Regions from separate parts of the Citrobacter sp. MNAZ 1397 genome, predicted to be linked through region 2. Evidence: predicted binding sites of a transcription regulator. Region 2 holds the regulator's gene; the other holds the start of a gene.
The links. The regulator PhoB, encoded in region 2, activates phosphate uptake and scavenging genes when phosphate is short. The targets are predictions, from matches to a motif close to CTGTCATAAAACTGNCNNAT.

Region 1 (4,452 bases), 490 kb from region 2:
TCAGCGCGGAGTCCGACATGCCCATTACGCTCGAAGGACTGTCTGACGGACTGCGGACGCTGGAAACGCAGGCCGACTGGATACTAACAGAAGGGGCCGGGGGGTGGTTTACGCCGCTTTCAGAGACATGGACTTTTGCCGACTGGGTGGTGGCAGAACAATTGCCGGTGATTCTGGTGGTGGGCGTTAAGCTTGGGTGTATTAACCATGCGATGTTGACCGCACAGGCGATAGAGCAGGCGGGGTTGCGCTTTGCCGGCTGGATTGCCAATGATGTTCAGCCGCCGGGCAAACGTCATGCCGAGTATCTTGCGACGCTACGGCGCGTGTTGAAAGCACCTTTGATCGGGGAAATCCCCTGGCTTGCCCACGCGCCGTTCGCTACACAAAACGGTCATTATCTCGATCTCAACGTGCTGAATCAGGCGACATCCAGTGCGACAGAAGCTGGTCATCCAGTTGTCTGACATCCCCTTCGGCAACGTTGCGACCACGATGTAACAGACAGAAACGGTCGGCAACCCGGCGGATAAACGACAGATGCTGTTCGGCCAGCAGGATAGTCATACCGAAATCCTGGTTGAGCCGGACAAGTAAATTGCCGAGTTTATGGATAAACGCCTGTCCAAGCCCGCGTGTGGGTTCGTCCAGAATCAGCAGCCGCGGGCGATTGACGAGGGCGCGTGCCATCGCCAACTGATGCTGATTATCCTCAGACAGCCCTGCTCCTTTCACCTGACGTAGCCCGTACAGTTCGGGAAACAGGTCATAGACCTCACGATTGACGGTACTGCGGGGCTCTCCACAGGCAAGCATAGCGATATGCAGATTCTCCTCGACGGTCATTTGTGAAAATATTCGTCTGTCCTGGGGAACATAGCCTATCCCCATTGCACTGCGATGTTCCGCCTGCAAGTTCAGTAAATCCCTGGGGGGACCTCCTGCCTCTTGCCAGACCATGCTACCGCTCTCCACGGGCAAATAACCGGTAATACAATTTATTAACGTTGTTTTGCCCATCCCTGGGAGGCCGATAACAGAGGTGCATACGCCGGGGGAAAGATCGAGATCGACATTCCATAGCGTATGTTGATTGCCGTAATACTGATTGACTGCACGTAAGCTCAACACGGTTCGCTCCTTATCTCTGATCGGATGACAGAGAAGTTGTTATTCAGTTCAGTGCAAAAGGCTTGCCAGAACATGAAAACAGGCTTTTTTTCGGAACCCACTGATGAATGAGAGAGTTAAAGCGGGTATTGCGCCTCGCAGGCGAAAATATATGCTCTTTGACAGTGCCGGGGCTGGCAGGAAATGGTGCATTCGATCGGCAAAATGTGAGCACGATCGCATGATAATTCGCCGTTTCGTTAGCAGATATTCTGCAAAAATAAGCGAGAAAAAATTTTTACTGGCCTCAAAGAGGCTCAGGGGACGTTTCAGGCGACAGGCGAAGCATATGGGCTGGAAGCAGTTATCCACTATTCCTGTGGATAACCTTGTGCATTAGAGTTAGAAAAAGTGCGAGAAGCGAGTAAACACGCGGCTTGCGCCTGAATTGCTGCGAAAGGCGTCTTTTGAAATATTTCTTTATTTTTTAATTAGTTAAATAAAAGCAATCCTTGTAAGAAATCTGTCACCCACTGCCATAAAACTTTCATTACCAGGCTTGACAAGTGTTAAAAAAGGAAATGTTCTGGGGATAACCCGCTTTTGCTGGTGTTTTGTACCGTCAGGCGTGATTTTCCAGGTGTGCTGCTCGTGCTCTGCCTGTGAGTAGAAGATATTCCTGATTGCGCCACTGTTTTTACATCCAGTATTATTTATTGGCAAATCTCGCTGTGGTGAGTAAAATTACTTTCCTGCCCGCTCATTCCTTCATCAGGTAGCCGTCCATGAGTAAACCATTCAAACTGAATTCCGCTTTTCGTCCCTCTGGCGATCAGCCAGAAGCTATTCGTCGCCTGGAAGAGGGGCTCGAAGACGGTCTGGCTCATCAGACTTTGCTGGGCGTGACCGGTTCAGGGAAAACGTTCACCGTGGCGAATGTCATTGCCGATTTACAGCGCCCGACGATGGTGCTGGCACCGAACAAAACCCTTGCGGCGCAGCTCTATGGCGAAATGAAAGAGTTCTTCCCCGATAACGCCGTGGAATATTTCGTCTCCTATTATGACTACTATCAGCCGGAAGCCTATGTGCCGAGTTCGGACACATTTATCGAAAAAGACGCCTCGGTGAACGAGCACATCGAGCAGATGCGTTTGTCGGCTACCAAAGCGCTGCTTGAACGTCGTGATGTGATCGTGGTGGCATCGGTCTCCGCAATTTACGGTCTGGGCGATCCGGATCTGTATCTGAAGATGATGTTGCACCTGACCAAAGGAATGATCATCGATCAGCGCTCCATACTGCGTCGTCTGGCTGAGTTGCAGTACACCCGCAATGACCAGGCGTTTCAGCGCGGCACCTTTCGTGTGCGCGGCGAGGTGATCGATATCTTCCCGGCGGAATCGGACGATATTGCCCTGCGCGTTGAGCTGTTTGATGAGGAAGTGGAGCGGCTGTCGCTGTTTGACCCGCTGACCGGGCACGTCGAGTCCACCATCCAGCGCTTTACCGTTTACCCCAAAACCCACTACGTCACCCCACGTGAGCGCATCGTTCAGGCGATGGAAGAGATCAAGGTCGAACTGGTCGAGCGTCGCAAGGTGCTGCTGGAGAACAATAAACTGCTGGAAGAACAGCGGTTGACCCAGCGTACGCAGTTTGATCTGGAGATGATGAATGAGTTGGGGTATTGCTCCGGTATCGAAAACTACTCGCGTTACCTTTCCGGGCGCGGGCCGGGCGAGCCGCCGCCCACGCTATTTGATTACCTTCCGGCGGATGGCCTGCTGGTGATTGATGAATCCCACGTCACCATTCCGCAAATTGGCGGTATGTTCCGCGGCGACCGTGCGCGTAAAGAGACGCTGGTGGAGTACGGCTTCCGTCTGCCGTCCGCGCTCGATAACCGTCCACTGAAATTCGAAGAATTCGAGGCGCTGGCACCGCAAACCATTTATGTGTCGGCGACGCCGGGCAACTATGAGCTGGAAAAATCCGGCGGCGAGGTCATTGACCAGGTTGTACGTCCGACCGGGTTGCTCGATCCGATTATCGAAGTGCGACCGGTAGCCACCCAGGTGGACGACCTGCTCTCCGAAATCCGCAAACGCGCCGCCATCAACGAGCGTGTGCTGGTCACCACACTGACCAAACGCATGGCGGAAGATTTGACTGAATACCTGGAAGAACACGGTGAGCGAGTGCGTTACCTGCACTCCGATATCGATACGGTTGAACGTATGGAGATTATCCGTGATTTACGTCTTGGCGAGTTCGATGTGCTGGTGGGCATCAACCTGTTGCGTGAAGGTCTGGATATGCCGGAAGTGTCGTTGGTGGCGATTCTGGATGCGGATAAAGAAGGGTTCCTGCGTTCTGAGCGTTCGCTGATTCAGACCATTGGTCGTGCGGCGCGTAACGTTAACGGGAAGGCGATTCTCTATGGCGACAAAATTACCCCGTCCATGGCGAAGGCGATGGGAGAAACCGAGCGTCGTCGCGAGAAACAGCAGCAGTACAACGAAGAACACGGCATCACCCCGCAGGGTTTGAACAAAAAAGTGGTGGATATTCTGAGCCTCGGCGAGAGTCTGGCGAAGACCAAAGGCAAAGGTCGCGGGAAATCGCGGACGCCGGCTCAGGTGGAAGCCGCCGAACTGGCGTTAACCCCGAAAGCGCTGCAGCAGAAAATTCACGAGCTGGAAGGACAGATGATGCAACATGCGCAGAATCTCGAATTCGAAGAGGCAGCGAAATGCCGCGATCAGCTGCATCAATTGCGGGAATTGTTTATTGCCGCCTCGTAACAAGAGGCCGGTCACGAAATTCACCTGCGCATCTTAATGTTTGCTTAATGAAAGCCGATTACTCTCCTGTGAAAAATCAGGAGAGTACCTATGCACAAAGAAAACCTGGCTCAGTATCTGGCCGTTGCCCTGTCTCTTGCCATCATCATCGGCTTTACCCATCTCTGGGTGCTCTCTTACTAAGATTACCTTAACGTGCAATAGCGTTGAGTTTCACCCACGCCCGCACGCCTGGGCCAGGCTGGCGGTTATGCAAGAAGAATTGCGCGTCGTGGAGTTGTGCGATACGTGAAACGATACTCAATCCAAGCCCCGATCCCCCGTAGCGGCTATCCATGCGCACAAACGCTTTACTCAATTCTCCGCTACGGGATTCATCCACGCCTGACCCCTCATCTTCCACTGACAGAACCGGTGTGGGGCCGCCGACAAGGCTCACGGTAATGGTGGTGCCTGCCGGGCTGTACCGATGAGCGTTTTCCACCAGATTGCGCAGCAGCACCTGCAAGAGCGTGGCATCACCTGCCACCGCGAT
Region 2 (4,452 bases):
CTGAATTTTTCGCTGCATGTCACTCAGATAATCCTCGGTCGCGATCTCAATATCCAGCCAGACGGGGGCATCCGTTGGACCGCCTCGCCACTGCTCAAGCTGCTGACGAATCGACGCAAGATCGCCCTTTATAACCGCCAGTTGCTGCGTAACAGGGACTTCCAGCGCTGTCACATCCGCCAGTTTCCCTGCTGAAAATGTCACCAGATTGACATATTTGCTGTTACCGGTTTCGTCGAAGCTCAGTGCGATCGGTGAGCCGCAGTAGCGGATATGCTCTTGTCCGCCAGGCTTTTGCGGACGGTGAATATGCCCAAGCGCGATGTAATCCGCAGGCGGAAAGTTTTGCGCAGGGAAGGCATCAAGCGTACCGATATAGATGTCACGTACGGCATCACTCTTACTGGCGCCGACGGTGGTCAGATGCCCGCTGGCGATGATTGGCAGCACGCTGTCACCGCGTAATTCGCAGGCGGCCTTATACTGTTGCTGATAGTAATGGGTGATGGCTTCGAGCAAATGTTGCTGTTTTTCTTGCCCGGAGCGTCCCGCCTGGCTGGTCACGATGTCGCGCGGACGTAAAAAAGGCACCGGGCAGAAAATCGCGCCGGGCGAGCCATCACGCAACGGTAAATAAAAAGGCGCGTGGCCTGCGCTGGCGACAACGGTGGTCTTTAGCCAGGCGAGGATATCTTTCGATTCATTCAGCGTGGCGACGGAATCATGGTTCCCCGCCAGCACCACCAGATGACACCCCGTTTGCTGTAATTTCACTACAAAGCGGTTATACAGCTCGCGCGCATAGCTGGGCGGGGAGCCGGTATCAAAGATGTCGCCAGCAACAATAATGGCATCGACCTGGTGTTCTTCTGCGGTTTCCAGTAGCCAGGTGAGAAAGGCGTCGTGTTCAGCGGCGCGGCTTTTACTGTAGAAGTTCTGACCCAGGTGCCAGTCCGAAGTATGGAGAATGCGCATAGCGGTTCCGTGGCAAAAAAGCGTAAACGCGATTATAACATTCAGGGGCACACGAGCCGCCAGTGAAACAATTCCCCACTGTCATAAAACAAAGGCTTGAGTCACCTGTTGGTCATTTGTTTCATAAATCTGTCACAAAAGTGACGCATAATGGCGCCGCACTTAGCTGATGACTCAAATTAAACAGGGCAAATTATGGCAAGACGCATTCTGGTCGTAGAAGACGAAGCGCCAATCCGTGAGATGGTGTGCTTCGTGCTCGAACAAAACGGCTTTCAACCTGTCGAAGCGGAAGATTATGACAGCGCGGTGAACCAACTTAATGAACCCTGGCCTGACCTGATTTTGCTCGACTGGATGCTGCCAGGTGGCTCAGGTATTCAGTTCATTAAACATCTCAAGCGTGAAGCGATGACCCGGGATATCCCGGTGATGATGTTGACCGCTCGTGGCGAAGAAGAAGATCGCGTGCGCGGGCTTGAGACAGGCGCGGACGATTATATTACGAAGCCGTTTTCGCCCAAGGAGCTGGTGGCACGCATTAAAGCCGTCATGCGCCGTATCTCCCCGATGGCGGTAGAAGAAGTCATTGAAATGCAGGGCCTGAGCCTTGACCCAAGCTCTCACCGTGTGATGACCGGGGAAAATCCTCTGGACATGGGGCCGACTGAGTTTAAGCTATTGCATTTCTTTATGACCCATCCTGAGCGTGTGTACAGCCGCGAACAGCTGCTGAATCATGTCTGGGGAACGAATGTGTATGTTGAAGACCGCACGGTGGATGTTCATATTCGCCGTCTGCGTAAAGCGCTGGAACACAGCGGCCACGATCGTATGGTTCAAACCGTTCGCGGCACGGGTTATCGTTTCTCGACCCGTTTCTAAAATCTGAAAGGAGTGTGACGCGTGCTGGAACGGCTGTCATGGAAAAGGCTGGTACTCGAACTCATCCTTTGTTGTCTACCTGCTGCGCTGCTCGGCGCTTTTTTTGGTTATCTGCCCTGGTTTTTACTGGCGGCAGTCACCGGGTTACTGGCCTGGCATTTCTGGAATTTAATGCGTCTTTCCTGGTGGTTGTGGGTCGATAAAAGTATGACTCCACCCCCGGGGACGGGAAGCTGGGAACCGCTACTTTATGGTCTGCATCAGATGCAGATGCGTAACAAAAAACGTCGTCGCGAGCTGGGCAATCTGATCAAACGTTTTCGTAGCGGCGCGGAGTCGTTACCTGATGCGTTAGTGATGACCACCGAAGAGGGCGCTATTTTCTGGTGTAATGGCCTGGCGCAGCAATTATTGAATCTACGCTGGCCGGACGATAACGGACAAAACATTCTCAACCTGCTGCGTTATCCGGAATTTACCCGCTACCTTAAAACGAAAGATTTCGCCCGCCCGCTTAATCTGGTGCTTAACAGTGGTCGCCACCTGGAGATCCGCGTAATGCCCTACAGCGAGCAGCAGTTATTGATGGTGGCGCGTGATGTGACGCAAATGCATCAGCTTGAAGGGGCGCGGCGTAACTTTTTTGCTAACGTCAGCCACGAGCTACGCACACCGCTGACGGTATTGCAGGGCTACCTGGAAATGATGCAGGAGCAGACGCTGGAAGGGCCACCGCGTGATAAGGCGCTGCACACCATGCGTGAGCAGACATCGCGAATGGAAGGCCTGGTCAAACAGTTACTGACACTCTCCAAAATAGAAGCGGCGCCGACCTTACCGCCGAATGAGATTATTGATGTGCCGATGATGTTGCGTGTCGTCGAGCGCGAGGCGCAGACGTTAAGCCAAAAGAAGCATGAGCTTGAATTCATCGTCGACAATGGCTTGAAAGTGCTGGGTAATGAGGATCAGCTACGCAGCGCGATTTCGAATCTGGTCTATAACGCCGTCAACCATACGCCAGCGGGTACACACATTACCGTGCGCTGGCAGCGTGCGGCCTCTGGCGCGCAGTTTATCGTTGACGATAATGGGCCGGGCATTGGACCTGAACATATTCCTCGCCTGACAGAGCGCTTTTACCGGGTTGATAAAGCGCGTTCGCGGCAAACCGGCGGCAGTGGTCTGGGGTTGGCTATCGTAAAACACGCGCTTAACCATCACGAAAGTAAGCTTGAGATCGACAGTACGCCGGGCAAAGGCACCCGTTTCAGCTTTACCTTACCTGCACGTCTCGTCGCGAAGAACGCAAGCTGACACCTCAGGTGTCAGCTTTTCTTTCCACTTCTGTCATTGACCCGCTTTTCTCTCTTCGTTTTCCCCGAATCTTCAAACAAATTATGTCTCTGGCTATTTTTTGTTCGCATGATTAGCCATCCGTTTTTCTTATATACAGTATCTTCATCTGGCATTTATTGTAGAGTTGGTATAACCATCTGGTTTTGCGATCCCTTATTGCCTTTAAACGTTATAAGCGTTTAAATTGCGCCCCGTATGTCGTCAGACCGACTGTATTTGCGTGGTAAATCGAAAAACTATTCTCCGTCACGCAATGTGGGAAGTGTTTCCCGCTACGTTTTAAGGTTATTTCCGCCCTAATGTTCCGCTGAAATAAGGCGAAAATTTCAACATTTACAACATCACATCCACAGGCAGTAAACGTTTATGACCCATCATTTAAAACCACGAGACATTGTTGCTCTGGGCTTTATGACTTTCGCGTTGTTCGTCGGCGCCGGAAATATCATTTTCCCCCCGATGGTTGGTTTGCAGGCGGGCGAGCACGTCTGGACCGCCTCAATTGGCTTTCTGATTACCGCTGTGGGGCTGCCGGTTCTGACCGTCGTCGCGCTGGCGAAAGTGGGCGGTGGGGTTGATAGCCTCAGTACTCCGATTGGTAAAGTCGCGGGTGTACTGCTGGCCACCGTTTGCTATCTGGCGGTGGGGCCGCTATTTGCCACGCCGCGTACCGCGACGGTATCGTTTGAGGTGGGGATTGCGCCGCTGACCGGTGAAGGCTCACTGCCATTGCTGATTTATAGCATTATCTACTTTGCGCTGGTTATTCTGGTGTCGCTCTACCCTGGCAAGTTGCTGGATACCGTCGGGAATTTTCTCGCGCCGCTGAAAATTATCGCGCTGATCATTCTTTCCGTTGCTGCCATCATCTGGCCAGCCGGTCCGATTAGCCATGCCATGGATGCTTATCAGCATGCAGCATTCTCGAACGGTTTTGTGAATGGCTATCTCACCATGGACACGCTGGGCGCGATGGTGTTTGGTATCGTTATCGTTAATGCGGCGCGTTCACGCGGCGTAACGGAAGCCCGCTTACTGACCCGCTATACCGTCTGGGCTGGCCTGATGGCCGGCGTTGGCCTGACGCTGTTGTATCTGGCGCTGTTCCGTCTGGGTTCCGATAGCTCGACGCTGGTGGATCAGTCAGCCAATGGCGCGGCGATTTTGCATGCCTATGTTGCCCATACCTTTGGTGGTGCAGGCAGCCTCCTGCTGGCTGCGCTGATTTTTATC

Region 1: a site for PhoB is predicted at 1,644-1,663, ahead of uvrB (excinuclease ABC subunit UvrB). Genes of this name have one in related genera too.

The regions. Positions count from the first base shown of each region.
Region 1 is NZ_JAKIVH010000001.1:2,483,217-2,487,668, reverse strand. Features, by position in the region: gene bioD (dethiobiotin synthase) at 1-467, shown strand, start outside; gene L2097_RS11620 (ABC transporter ATP-binding protein) at 409-1,131, opposite strand; gene uvrB (excinuclease ABC subunit UvrB) at 1,896-3,917, shown strand; gene pmrB (two-component system sensor histidine kinase PmrB) at 4,108-4,452, opposite strand, start outside.
Region 2 is NZ_JAKIVH010000001.1:2,973,849-2,978,300, reverse strand. Features, by position in the region: gene sbcD (exonuclease subunit SbcD) at 1-975, opposite strand, end outside; gene phoB (phosphate response regulator transcription factor PhoB) at 1,171-1,860, shown strand; gene phoR (phosphate regulon sensor histidine kinase PhoR) at 1,882-3,177, shown strand; gene brnQ (branched-chain amino acid transporter carrier protein BrnQ) at 3,586-4,452, shown strand, end outside.